3 regions of the Paenibacillus sp. FSL R10-2771 genome follow, and region 2 is predicted to be linked to each of the others. Evidence: predicted binding sites of a transcription regulator. Region 2 holds the regulator's gene; each other region holds the start of a gene.
What was found. The regulator Rex, encoded in region 2, represses fermentation and respiration genes when NADH is low (regulators of the CRP and FNR family bind a similar motif). The targets are predictions, from matches to a motif close to TTGTGAAATATTTCACAA.
Positions count from the first base shown of each region.

Region 1: a site for Rex is predicted at 3,412-3,429, ahead of nirB (nitrite reductase large subunit NirB). Genes of this name have one in related genera too.
Region 3: a site for Rex is predicted at 1,599-1,616, ahead of NSU14_RS17505 (DUF1641 domain-containing protein). Genes of this name have one in related genera too.

Region 1 is NZ_JBBOBM010000001.1:1,978,454-1,982,838, reverse strand. Features, by position in the region: gene NSU14_RS08230 (formate/nitrite transporter family protein) at 1-490, opposite strand, end outside; gene nirD (nitrite reductase small subunit NirD) at 515-856, opposite strand; gene nirB (nitrite reductase large subunit NirB) at 882-3,308, opposite strand; gene NSU14_RS08215 (hypothetical protein) at 3,499-4,200, opposite strand.
Region 2 is NZ_JBBOBM010000001.1:2,246,596-2,250,980, reverse strand. Features, by position in the region: gene NSU14_RS09530 (cell wall elongation regulator TseB-like domain-containing protein) at 228-749, opposite strand; gene NSU14_RS09525 (amidohydrolase) at 777-2,078, opposite strand; gene NSU14_RS09520 (redox-sensing transcriptional repressor Rex) at 2,065-2,718, opposite strand; gene dinG (ATP-dependent DNA helicase DinG) at 2,938-4,385, opposite strand, start outside.
Region 3 is NZ_JBBOBM010000001.1:4,024,409-4,028,793, reverse strand. Features, by position in the region: gene NSU14_RS17515 (hypothetical protein) at 11-634, shown strand; gene NSU14_RS17510 (nitroreductase family protein) at 753-1,370, opposite strand; gene NSU14_RS17505 (DUF1641 domain-containing protein) at 1,696-2,133, shown strand; gene NSU14_RS17500 (NAD(P)/FAD-dependent oxidoreductase) at 2,174-3,352, shown strand; gene NSU14_RS17495 (alpha/beta fold hydrolase) at 3,598-4,359, shown strand.

The DNA of each region.
Region 1 (4,385 bases), 270 kb from region 2:
TACAGAGAATACCGCGGAAGAACAGCTCCGAGAACGGCAGGCTCATCTTCTTGGCTGCTGCCGCGAAGATCAGATGCTCGGCAGGCGCCGCCTTAAAGAGACCCGATCCCTGAATCAGCAGGGCAAGAACCACTGCACCGGCTACATTGCCGAGGAATACCAGGACCCAGTTCTTCACGGTATCCCAGACCGTAGTTCTCCCGGCAAGCGTGCTTACCGTGAAGAACATATTATTTCCTGTGAACAGCTCCGAGCCAGCGAATACAACCAGGGTCAAGGCAATCCCGAAGGATGCGCCCATAATCAGCGGCTGGAACGGTGACTTGATCGCTGCCAGCGGAGCCCCCAGCGAGAAGATCAGAATAATACCAATACCTACATAAGCTCCTGCCAGGAGTGCCGCCAAGAAATATTTGGGCAGGCTCTCATTCATCTTGTCGCGTTTGCCTACGGCTGTCTCAACGATATTCTCTACGCTCTGCGTAAACATATCTACACCTGCTCTTCTTTTAATTTATAGCCTTGCCACTGCCGCAGGCAGACTAACCTTGACGACTCCGTCCTCCACAACAACCGGATGGACTACTGCCTGACCGCGGTCCGGAGCCTGAACTTCTCCGGTCCGCAGATCGATTTTCCAGTCATGAAGCGGGTCATACAGATAATAGCCGGATACAATCCCCTCAGCGAGCGGACCGCCCTTCGGGTGGGGACTGTGGTTCTCCACGGCATAGAAAGCGCCATCCGATGTGCGGAATATAGCTAACTCCACCTCTCCTGCATTTACTACCCTGCCAATCTGCAGCATGAAATCGTCTGCGGCTCCTACTGCATACTCTCGATTACTGAGTTCCATAATTTTCTCTCCCTCTCCTTTCAGGCTAGACCCGTGTCTGTTCGAACAGTGCTGTGCGGGTACCGTTGTCATCCAGCATCTTTTTCCATGGATCGCTGACTTGTGCCAGGGCGAAGTCAATCCGTGCAGCGAGTTCTTTCCGGTTGTCATCACTGCCCAGAATAACGGTCTGGATATGCTCAAGGCCCATACGTTCTACCCATTCTGAAGTTCTCTCCAGGTAATTGCCGGTTTCACGGTAATACTGCATTACGGCGGAGCAGACCTCGACCAGCTCTTCATCGGTTCTTACCTTGCAGAAGGCATCAGCGATCCGTGGCTTAATGCCGCCGTTTCCGCCGATAAATACTTCCCAGCCGCCGTCATTGCCGACAATGCCGATATCCTTCGTGCAGGATTCTGCACAGTTACGCGGACAGCCGTTAACCGCCATTTTGAACTTGGCCGGCATATCCAGGCGCTCATACTTGCGCTCAAGCATAGCGCCCATGCCCATGGAATCCTGTGTGCCAAAACGGCAGAACTGCGAACCTACACAGGTCTTCACAGTGCGCAGGGATTTCGCATAGCCATAGCCGGACGGCATATCCAGCTCCTCCCACACCTTCGGTACATCCTCTTTTTTGACACCGATCAGATCCAGACGTTGCCCGCCGGTCACCTTCACAACCTTCACATCATATTTCAGGGAAACATCGGCAATCCGTTTCAAATCCTCGGGAGTGGTAACCCCTCCGTACATCCGCGGAATAACCGTATAAGTTCCATCCTTCTGAATATTAGCGCTCATCCGTTCATTAACGAAGCGCGATTCCTTCTCGTCCTCATGGGTGTCCGGATAGATCATACCCAGATAATAGTTCACAGCAGGACGGCATTTAGAACAGCCTTCCGGCTGCTTCCAGTCCAGCACATGCATAACTTCTTTGGTGGTTTTGAGCCCTTTAGCCGTAATTTCGGCTACAATCTCATCCCGGCTAAGCGGGGTGCAGCTGCAGATCCCCTGCTTGGCGCTTTGCTGGAAGCTGTCCCCTAATACGAACTGCAGAATCTGCTCAACAACTGGCTTACAGCCGCCGCAGGAACGGGTAGCTCCGGTGCAGGCTTTGATTTCATCCACTGTAGTGAAGCCATTCTCCGTAACGGCATCAACAATCGCCTTTTTGGTAACCCCGTTGCAGCCGCAGACAATCTCTTCATCGGCCATTGCTTCAACGGATAGACCTTTCTTGGCTCCGCCTCCGCCGCAGCAGCCTGTGCCCATGACCTCTCCATAGATCTCATCGGTCATTTCTGTTCCCTGCTTCACCAGCTTCTGCAGGCTCGCTGATTCCGTTACATCACCGAACAGAACCGCACCGACAATAATATTGTTTTTGAGCAAAATCTTCTTATAGGTTCTCTTCCACTCATCCTTGGCGGATATGACGGTATGCTCCGCTGTTTCGGTGAACTCTCCGGCCGAGAAAACATCAACACCGGAAATCTTGAGCTTCGTCGCGACAACCGAACCTTCGTATCCCGGAGTCTGCACACCAGACAAATGCTTAGCCAGTACCATCCCCTGCTCGAAAAGCGGCGCTACCAGACCATAGCAGGTCCCCCGGTGCTCCGTACATTCACCGACAGAATACACGTTAGCCATGGAGGTCTGCAGATAGTCATTGACGACAATCCCGCGGTTAACCTCGATGCCGCTATCCTTGGCAAGCTGAACATTAGGTTTAATTCCGACTGCCATTACCACAAATTCTGCGGGCAACTCACTGCCGTCACTGAAGCGCAGCCCGGTAACCCGCTCTTCTCCAGTCAATTCGACCGTCTGCTTGCCCATGGCGAATTTCACACCTTGACGCGCAAGCTCCGCCTGCAGCATGGAAGATGCCGTTCGGTCCAGCTGCCGTTCCATCAGATCCTCAAGCAGATGCACAACGGTAACGTCCATCCCCAGATTCACGAGGCCTTTGGCTGCTTCAAGACCAAGCAGACCGCCGCCGATAACAGCTGCCGTGCGGTACTGCTTCGCTGCGGCCAGCATGGCATCGCAATCTGCGATATCACGGAAGCCGACTACCCCGTCCTTTGTACTGCCCGGAACAGGTAATATGAACGAATTAGAACCCGTAGCAATGATAACCTTGTCGTAATGAACCGCCTGTCCGTTATCTGTAATCACCTGCCGGGTTTGTTCATCAATCCGGGTGACAGTCGTTCCAGTATGCAGGGTAATATTGTTATCCGCATACCACTGACGGTCATTCAGGATAATATCTTCAATGGTTTTACTGCCTTCGAGAACATAGGACAGCATAATCCGGTTGTAATTGGGATGCGGCTCACTGCCGAAGATCGTGATATCATAAGCGCCGCCCAGCTTTAAAATCTGTTCAATAGTGCCTACACCCGCCATGCCATTGCCAATCAGCACTAACTTTTCTCTGTTCGCTGTCACTGGTAGGACCCTCCTTCAGAACTCAGATTTCTTCACAAACTTGCTTTATAGTGAAATTATACTGCCCAAAATTCCCCGGCATTTGTGATTCCAGTCACATTAAATGTGAAACATTTCACATAAAGTATTAGACACACAAAAAAGGACCTCCGCGCACTCGGCACAGAAATCCTTGTATCCGCTATCGTAATTACCTCAGAACCAGTGATATCTCCAGCTTGTCCTGCGGTCTGAGCTTCATATCCACCCCATTGCCCAGCAGCGCTTTGTCATTAACCTTCAGTTTCCACTCCTCACTGCTGAGTGGCGTGTAATCCATTACGGTAAGAATCGTCTTGTTATTTTCTGCCAGCTTAATCATCCCGCTGTTCTTCATAAGTCCCTTCACTGACAAATCTTCCGTAAAGGACAGCACATGCGAATGCGTCAGCTCAGGCTGTTCACTCCCGCCGTTCACCGTAAGGATAACCGGTTGAAATAACGCCCCGGCTGCGGCCGGCTGTGCAGAGAAGAGAATCGCCGCTCCAGCCTCGATTTTACTGTTCAAATCCGTAAGCTTCTTGCTGTTCACCTGTACTTCCCACATCATATCCTGACTAAGCGCAACTCTATTGACCTCAAGAATACTATAGCCGTCTGCAGCAAAAGTAACGATCCCGCTCTTTCTCAGCAGTTCTATGATGGAATTACCTTCTTTATAAGCTTCGTTAAGCAGTCTGCCGGAGGTTCCTGCCATTTCACGTTCACCCACCAGAATTGAAAAAGATAGTCCTGTGCTTCCGCTTCCGGTGTTGCCCCCGGTGTTTCCCGGTCCCAGAACCGAGCTGCAGCCGCTGGCTGTGATTATAAAAACAAGGCACAGCAGTAAGCGCCCCATCCATTTCGTGGACATTCCACGGCACCGCCTTCTTATGTAATATCCCTGACTCTTTAAGGATACCGCATAGAAGACCTGTTCTCAAATTATTTCTGTCATGTAGCAATCATTGGTATAATCTTCCAAGTTAAAAGGTCTCATGCTATAATCACAGAAGCAATAGAAGGCTTACAAGGGCGGTCGGCTATTCTCCCGGAAGG
Region 2 (4,385 bases):
TCGTATATACTGATTAATGCTATCCAGCTGTCATGCCATCGAAATGGATTCATCTATTCCTCCCCTATTATTAAGCCATAGCTCCAAGTAGGCCACAAGTCCAAGAATAGTTATTGATTGTTCTCTCCCTTGAAGAACCTTTTAAATTACGGCTTATATTAATATAAAAAGCGGGAGAACAGTTCAACTGTCCTCCCGCTCCTGCTGTAGACCATTCTTGCTGCCGCTTACCGGTTGGGCAGGCTGTACCCTTCACCGATGGCACTGCCGTCTGTGAAGCGATAGAAGCTGTAATAGAACCTGCCGTCCTTTTTGTAGAACAGCTGCCAGGCATATTCTCCGTTATACACTCCCGGCAGCAGCCGCTTAATCGTAATACCCGGAAGCTGGGCAGCTATAATATCACGGATTTGCGCCTCAGAAGTCCCTTTGCTGAGCTCCTCCGCGTATAAATCGTTGGCGCCTCCGGCTGGCTGGCCTTCCTTGGTAAAACGGACCCAAACCATCAGCTCGGTTCCTGCATCATTTTTTCCGGTAAGCACCCAGTATATCGCATTTTCATCCCAGACGGATTTCTGTGCTTTGGTTACCTCAGTTAAGCCGGCCCGCGCTCTGGCAATCTCTTTGGCTTCACTCCGCTCGTTCCACTGATCCTTCATAATGTAGGCATAAAACTGGCTTAGTCCGAACAGAAGGAGCAGAACCAGGGAAATCCCCAGCGGAAGCCATTTTCTCCTCTTCTTCAACATGCAGCTTCCTTTCCCTTTAAACCTGTATTACCGTTTAAGCAGTCCCTCGAACGTTTCCTGCGCTTTGCGGCGGATAGCTTCTTCATCTAGTGTCAGACATTGTCCGTGCTTCACAACCTGTTTGCCGTTCACCCAGACATGCTCCACATCCTTGGCACTGGCTGAATATACCGCATGGGACAAAAGATCGGTATGCGGCAGCAAGTGCGGCTGATCAATATCAATCGCAATGAAGTCGGCTTTCATCCCTGCTGCAAGCCGGCCTACCTGGTTCAGGAAAATAGACTGTGCACCATATTCGGTCGCCATCAGCAGCGCCTCTGGAGCCGGTACTGCTGTAGGATCACCGCTTACACCTTTGTGGATCAGCGCGGCCAGCCGCATTTCTTCGAACATATCCAGGTTGTTGTTGCTTGCCGCACCGTCCGTACCCAGGGAGACCTTAACTCCTGCTCTAAGAAGCTCAGGAACACGGGCTACTCCGCTGGCCAGCTTCAGATTGCTGCCGGGATTGTGGGATACACCAACATTGTGGCGGGCCAGAATCTCAATCTCTTCATCGTTCAGATGAACACCATGGGCGATCAGGGACGGCCGGGTGAACATTCCCAGCTTCTCCAGATGAGCGACCGGACGCAGGCCGTAATCGGCCACATTCTGCTCCACTTCATGACGCGTTTCGGACATATGCGTGTGCATCGGCAGATCAAGATCATGAGCCGCCTGGACAAACTTCATGAAAAACTCCGGAGGACAGGTGTAAGGCGCATGCGGCGAGAGCATTGCAGTAATTCTGCCGTCAGCCTTGCCATGCCAGTTCCGGGCAAAAGCAATCGCCTCCGCGAGCTTGTGATTCTGCACCTCTTCCGGACAAAGGCCAATAACACCGCGCATAAGTACAGCACGGATGCCTGACTGCTCGGTAACCTCAGCAACCCGGTCCATATGGTCATACATATCGAGGAAGGTCGTAGTGCCGCCCTTCAGCATCTCAAGAACGGACAAAGAGGTTCCCCAGTACACATCATCACCGGTGAATTTCTCTTCCATCGGCCACATTTTTTCCTGCAGCCAAGCCTGCAGTACCATATCATCGCCGTAGCCGCGCAGCAGTGACATCGCCGCATGGCCGTGGGTGTTGACGAGACCCGGCATGAACAGCAGCCGGCTGCCGTCAATAACCTCGGCATCCTCTTCAATTACAGGCTTATCTTCACCTATGTAAGTAATAAGATCATTTTCGATGGTCATATAACCGCTCAGCACCGGCTCTTCGCTGCCAGGCACCAGAAAACGCCCGTTTTTAATAATGGTTTTATTGCTGCTCATCTTCAGCTTCGTCCTTTCCGTCATGCAAATAATAAGCCAGACTCTGCAGATCCGTAGTGAAATCGGCGGCATGAATCCGGATATTGGCCGGAGTCTTCAGAATGACAGGCGCAAAATTCAGGATCGCCTCAATGCCCGAATCCACCAGAATGTCAGCAACGTTCTGTGCTTCACTGTCCGGAACGGTAATAATCCCGATGCGGATGCCCTGTGCACGGATGGTATCCCCCAGCTCACTCATCGGCTGAACAGTCAACGAGTTGATCTGCTGGCCTACCTTAGGCTCATAAGCATCAAATACAGCTGTAATCTTCATCGTATCCTTCAAGTAAGCATTGTAATTCGACAAGGCGTGGCCAAGATTACCTGCACCTACCAGAGCTACATTAATCTGCTGGTCCAGCTTGAGAATATGCCTGATCTTCTCAATCAGATAAGAGACATCATAACCAATGCCTTTTCTGCCGAAATCACCAAAATAAGCCAGGTCCTTGCGGATCTGGGCGGGGTTGAGATCAAGCTTCTGTCCCAGCTCCTGAGAAGAAACTGTTGAGATTTCACGTTTTTGGAGATCGTTCAGGAAACGCAGGTACACTGGGAGTCTGCGAACGACGGCCTCCGATATTTTATCCGATTTCATGTTTTCTCCTCCTAAAAGTTTTGATAGCATATGCTGCTTGATTCAACTTCGCAAAACTCGCTTCGTAAGCATTCACTTAGGTTTGATAGCATATGCTGCTTGATAAGCCGGTTATAGGAACCATGCTCCGGGTACTACTGCCCGTTTGGGCAGCAGCAGTGGAGCACGGGACTTCAGAACAATAATTACTTATACATAATATCAACCGGAGACGGATTATTAAACCCCGCCTTCTTCAAGCCATTCTGCAATCCGCGGAACGATCTGATCCGTCAGCATATGCTCCATCTTGGGACCGGGCAGCGAATACAGGAAATACTTCCCATAATAAGATTCGATTACCCTGGTATCATATACAATAACGATTCCGCGGTCCTGCGCGGTGCGGACCAGCCGCCCGAAGCCTTGCTTGAAGCGGATTACGGCCTGCGGGACGGACAGCTTCATGAACGGATTCTTCTTCTGTGCCTGGAGCAGCTCCGACTTCGCTTCAGCCAGCGGATGATTAGGCGGCTGGAACGGAAGTCTGACAATGGCCAGACAGGTCAAAGCTTCACCGGGAATGTCTACACCTTCCCAGAAGCTGCTCGTACCCAGCAAGACTGACGCTGTACTGTCCTGGAACCGCCGGATCAGCTTGCTCCGACTGCCGCCTTCTACGCCTTGTCCAAGCACCGCGATATCCTGCGAAGCCAGGGCCTCCTTCAGCGGATCATAGACCTGGCGCAGCATCTTGTAGGAGGTGAAGAGCACCAGCATCCGCCCGCGGGTAGCCACGGCAGTTTCTGCCAGAGAATGGACCAGTGTATCCACAAAGCGGGCATCCCCTATGCTTCCCTTGACACTCGGGAAATCACGGGGAATGACAAGCAGTGCCTGCTCACGGTATTTGAACGGCGACGGAAGCAGGGCTGTCATCAGACGGCCCTGCTCTGCAGCCTCACCAAGACCGAGATTATCTATCATGAACTGGAATGACTTATCCACAGACAAGGTGGCCGAGGTCAGGATGATACTCTTCTTCTTGTCGAAGAACAGCTCCCTGAGCTGGGTGCTCACATCCACCGGAACGGCATACATCTGCAGCGATTTGCCGCGGTAATTGCCGCTCCCCTCCAGCCAGTAGACGATATTCTCGTCATTCAGTCCCATAAAGAAACGGATCTGCTCCCGGATGGAGGCCAGGTCCTTGAACAACCCGCCGATATCCGTCACAAGACTGTCCGAAGAGGACTGGCTGTCCGTATCACGCATCTCACTGAGCATTTTATCACCCTTGCGGATGATATCACTCAAGCTGAGATGGAGTGTATTCTCCAGAGCAGCCAGCTCCTCCCACTCTTTGGGCTTCTTGCCCGGCTGCAGGCGTGCGACAAGCTGGCCGGCTTCACCGGCTCCGGCATCGCTGCGTTCAGGCAGCAGGCCGAAGAGCTTGTCGCTAAGTGTATCCCAGGACTCCTTGACGGTAAGCAGATCCGGATAGATCCGGTCGATAACACCGCTCCATTCCGAAGCCTGCTCACTGCCGGACGACTGCAGGGTCTGGCGCAGGGCAGGCAGCTGTCCGCTCCGGCTGTCCTTGTACAGACGGGTGAGCGTATGCGCCACGGTGAAATATTTCATCTGCATTCCGAGATGTTTGCCGGCAATGTCCTCCAGATGATGCG
Region 3 (4,385 bases), 1.8 Mb from region 2:
GAAGAAAAGGATGAGTTTGTTTGGAGTGAGGCTTGACGGAACCCGCAGCAGGTTAATCAAGTCTTTTCTGGAGGATAATTATGTATGTGCGGGAGATCCCGTTATTGGAAATCTGGAGTCCAGCGGGAGAGAGGATATCCGCAGCACGCTGGTTGCATCCGGAGCTTATCAGGAGCAGGTGCTGGAAGAAGCTCTCAGCAGTTTAGACACGTTCGTCAACGTGATGCAGGACGGGGATTATGTGCTGATTGCGGATGAGGAATGGGTATACCTTGGCGATCTGGGTGATTATTTCTATGATGCCCGGCAGGAGAGTGTGGAGGGCGGAACTGCGCACCGGCGCGGAGTAACCTGGCTGAAGAGTCTGCCCCGTACAGCTGTGAATTCTGCAGTACAAGCACTGCTTGCTTCGGATCAGGAGGTTACCCGCTATTCAGGGGTGCTGCCTGCAGCAAGAATGGATTTGTGGCTTGCAGATTCTTCGGCTGGCGATATGGAGACTGCTCATTCCCCGGCCCGTGTGGATGAAGCCACAATAGCTGAGGCGCTGGCTGTTCTGAAGGCTGCCCTGCACAGTCCCGATGCGGAGCGGCGGGAACGCGCGGCAGCGGCTATATTGCATTATGCCAAATGAACATCAGACTGAAGCTTTATCTTATAAAATCACAGCAAAAAGGTCTTCCGGTTAAGCTGCCGGAAGACCTTTTTGCTGTCAACTATTAAACAGGGACTTCGCTGGACCGGGGGTAGGCTCAGATAAATTCAACGAACTCATTAACCGGCTTGCGGTAGCCGCGCGGTCTAATTTTGTGCTTGTTGTCTTTGCCGATCGTAATCAGCATTACCGGAACGAAGTTGTCGCTGAGCCCGAGAGTAGCTTTCACCGCCTCCGGATCAAAACCGATCATCGGGCAGGTATCCCAGCCCTTGTCTTTGGCAATCAGCATGAACTGCATAGCTGACAAGGAAGCATTGCGGATTGCTTCATCCCGCTGGAAAGCGTCTTTTCCGGTGTAAGAATCATTAATAGACTGAATGGTGCGGTCATAATCCTCTTCGCTCATGGCTCCCAGCATTTTAAGTCCGCTATAGATTTCTGGAGCCTGCTGGTAGGCGTTTTTGTCACCCAGCACGACGATGACAGCCGAGGCGGTGTGGATTTTGTATTGACCGTAAGCACCTTTACGGATTTCTTCCTTCACAGTGTCATCGCTGATGACTTTGTAGTGGGCGTGCTGCAGGTTGAAGGCCGATGGAGCCAGGCGGGCCAGTGAGAACATCTCCTCCAGCTCATTCTGTGGGATTTGCACCCCTTCAACGAAATTCATAGCCGATCTGCGGGACTGAACCAATTCTGAAAAAGTACTCATAAATAATGACCTCCATTGGAATATGTATGTTGGTTAGTAAAAATCAATAGCTGATATTAATAAATAAGGTTACAATAAGTTACTTGCTTAAAATATCACAACTACAAGCGTACGTCAATGATTAAACAACAGTAAATTGTGAATTTTAGTTCAAATAGTCGATAAATTTTGAAAAAGCGAGAAAAGAAGTGATTTTAATCACAAAATAAGGCTATAAAGCCAAAAACATTGTGACATTTATTACAACCGGAATGTTATAATAGTCACATAGTTTCAGTGGATGAATACTTTTAAGCAGCAATGCCATTGTAAAGGAGACTTCAATATGTCAGAAACCATTACCCAAACCCCTTTGGAACAAGAAATACCCGCAGCAGGCCTTCCCCAAGAGGATTTGCTGAATCAGCTTCTGAAGCCGGAAGTTCAGGAATCCCTGATTCTTCTGGTGGAGCAGCTGCCGCAGATTACCCAACTGGTGAATGTATTAACCAAATCGGTCGATTTCGTACAGTCGGTTGCAACGGATGAAGTATTGAAAAATGATACGGTAGGCGCAATCAAAGAGATGGCGGGTCCTGTGGTAGGCTCTGTCAAGAATCTGGCGGCTACGGTTATTGAAGCGAAAGACCGCGCGGATGCAAGCAGTGAAACCATCAGCCTGTTTGGCATGATGAAAATGATCAAGGACCCGCAGGTACAAAACGTGCTCCGTTTCATGAATGCATACCTGCAGGTCAGCGGCGAACGCCAATCCGGTAAGTAATTATTGTTCAATTCTTAATCGTAGGGATGGAGGAAATATGATGTCAAAACACATAGTTATTCTAGGTGCAGGTTACGGCGGCTTATTGAGTGCGCTAACCGTGCGCAAATATATGAGCAAAGCTGAAGCCAGAGTTACAGTGGTTAATCAGTATCCGACACACCAGATCATTACCGAACTACACCGCCTTGCAGCAGGAAGTGCTTCTGAACAGGCGGTTGCCATGCCGCTTGCCAAGCTGTTCGCCGGTAAGGATATCGATCTCAAGATTGCCAAGGTTAATTCGTTCTCGGTGGAGAACAAGCAAATCATCCTCTCGGATGGTGTAATGCTGACTTATGATGCTCTTGTTGTCGGTCTGGGCAGCACGACGGCTTATTTCGGCATTCCGGGACTTGAACAGTACAGCATGGTGCTGAAATCGGCGGCGGATGCACTGCGGATTCACGGACATATTGAAGACCGGATTCGTGAATATGCCAAAAGCGGCAATGCGGCCGATGCAACCATCCTGATCGGCGGGGGCGGCTTGACAGGTGTTGAGCTTGTAGGTGAAATTGCCGATGTACTGCCCAAGCTGACTAAGAAATATGGAGTGAATCCGGCTGAGATCCAGCTGCTGCTCGTAGAAGCCGGCCCGAAGATTCTTCCGGTTCTGCCGGATCATCTGATTGAGCGCGCTACAACCAGCCTCGAGAAACGGGGAGTTCAGTTCCTGACAGGTCTTCCTGTTACAAATGTAGCAGGCAATACCATTGATCTGAAGGACGGCCGCCAGATTGTGGCGAATACCTTCGTCTGGACCGGCGGCGTGCAGGGCAACCCGCTGATCGGTGAGTCCGGGCTTGAAGTGAACCGCGGCCGCGCAACCGTGAATGAGTTCCTGCAATCCACTTCACACCAGAATGTATTTGTAGCCGGTGACAGTGCGGTTGTGTTCGCACCGGACGGCCGTCCGTATCCGCCAACGGCACAAATCGCCTGGCAGATGGGTGAACTGATCGGTTATAACCTTTACGCTTACCTGAATGATAAAGCCTCCGAGACCTTCAGTCCGGTGAATTCCGGGACACTTGCCAGTCTGGGACGCAGAGACGGAGTAGCGATTGTCGGCGGCAATTCCACACCGCTGAAGGGTCTGCCGGCAACGCTGATGAAGGAAGCAAGCAATATCCGGTATTTGACCCATATTCACGGGTTGTTCAGTCTGGCCTATTAATTCTCTCCTAACCATCTATACCTATTGCAGGCCGCTTCCATGCGGCAGATCATCCCCTTTAACCGCCGGCAGGCAGTTGAAGGGGATTTTTCATGAATTCGGACGGTGAAAGGAGAGCTGTGTGAAATTACATAGTAAATTACTGGAAGGACCTTTATCCTGAATGAGGCATACATCCTTTATATGAACTTTTTGCGCAGCACTAGGAGGAGAAGATGATTCAGAACGGGTTTATCTGCAATTGGATGGAGGTTCAAACGGACGGGCAGGGCCGCGGATTGTATTATAAATATTCTGCATACCGTGCGCCTGCTGTCATCTTTATTTCCGGATTAGGGGATGGTTGCGATTCCTGGAGCGGTGTCCAGGAGAATATTGGGCAGTATGCCTCAACCCTCGCTTATGACAGACCCGGTACCGGGACAAGCCCGGGAGTGCCGGGGCCGCGCTCCTGCCAGGATCTGGTGGAGGAGCTGTACCGGCTGCTTGCACTGCTGGATATTAAAGCCCCTTACATTCTGGTCGGTCATTCCTTTGGCGGTCTGGTAGCCAGACTCTTCGCTTGCTGCTATCCTGAGCGGACTGCGGGAATTGTACTGATAGATGCTGCAGGCGAATATAAGGAGCTTACTTATGAGCAGGTGCTGCCCCCGCAGCATATCGCTGCGAACCGGGCGTACCTGCTGAACCCTTCGCTCAATAGGGAGCAGATCGATAAGATGCAGAGCTATAAGCAGATCTCTGCTGCCCGGGGTTCCATGCCAAGCCAGGTTCCGCTGTCGGTGATAACCAGGGGGCTTGCGGATGAGGATGGATCAGACTGGCCGGCACACGCGATACTGGAGATTGAGCAGAAGAGCCAGGCGGAGTTCCTGGAATTATCTGCGGCCAGCAGACAGCTGATTGCGCCGGGTAGCGGTCATTATATCCATCATGACCAGCCCGGGCTCGTCATTGATGAAATTATAGGGATGATACAAGCTCATTCCAACGGGCTTAAATACTGATATCAGCGTCTTCACAAGAACCTTCA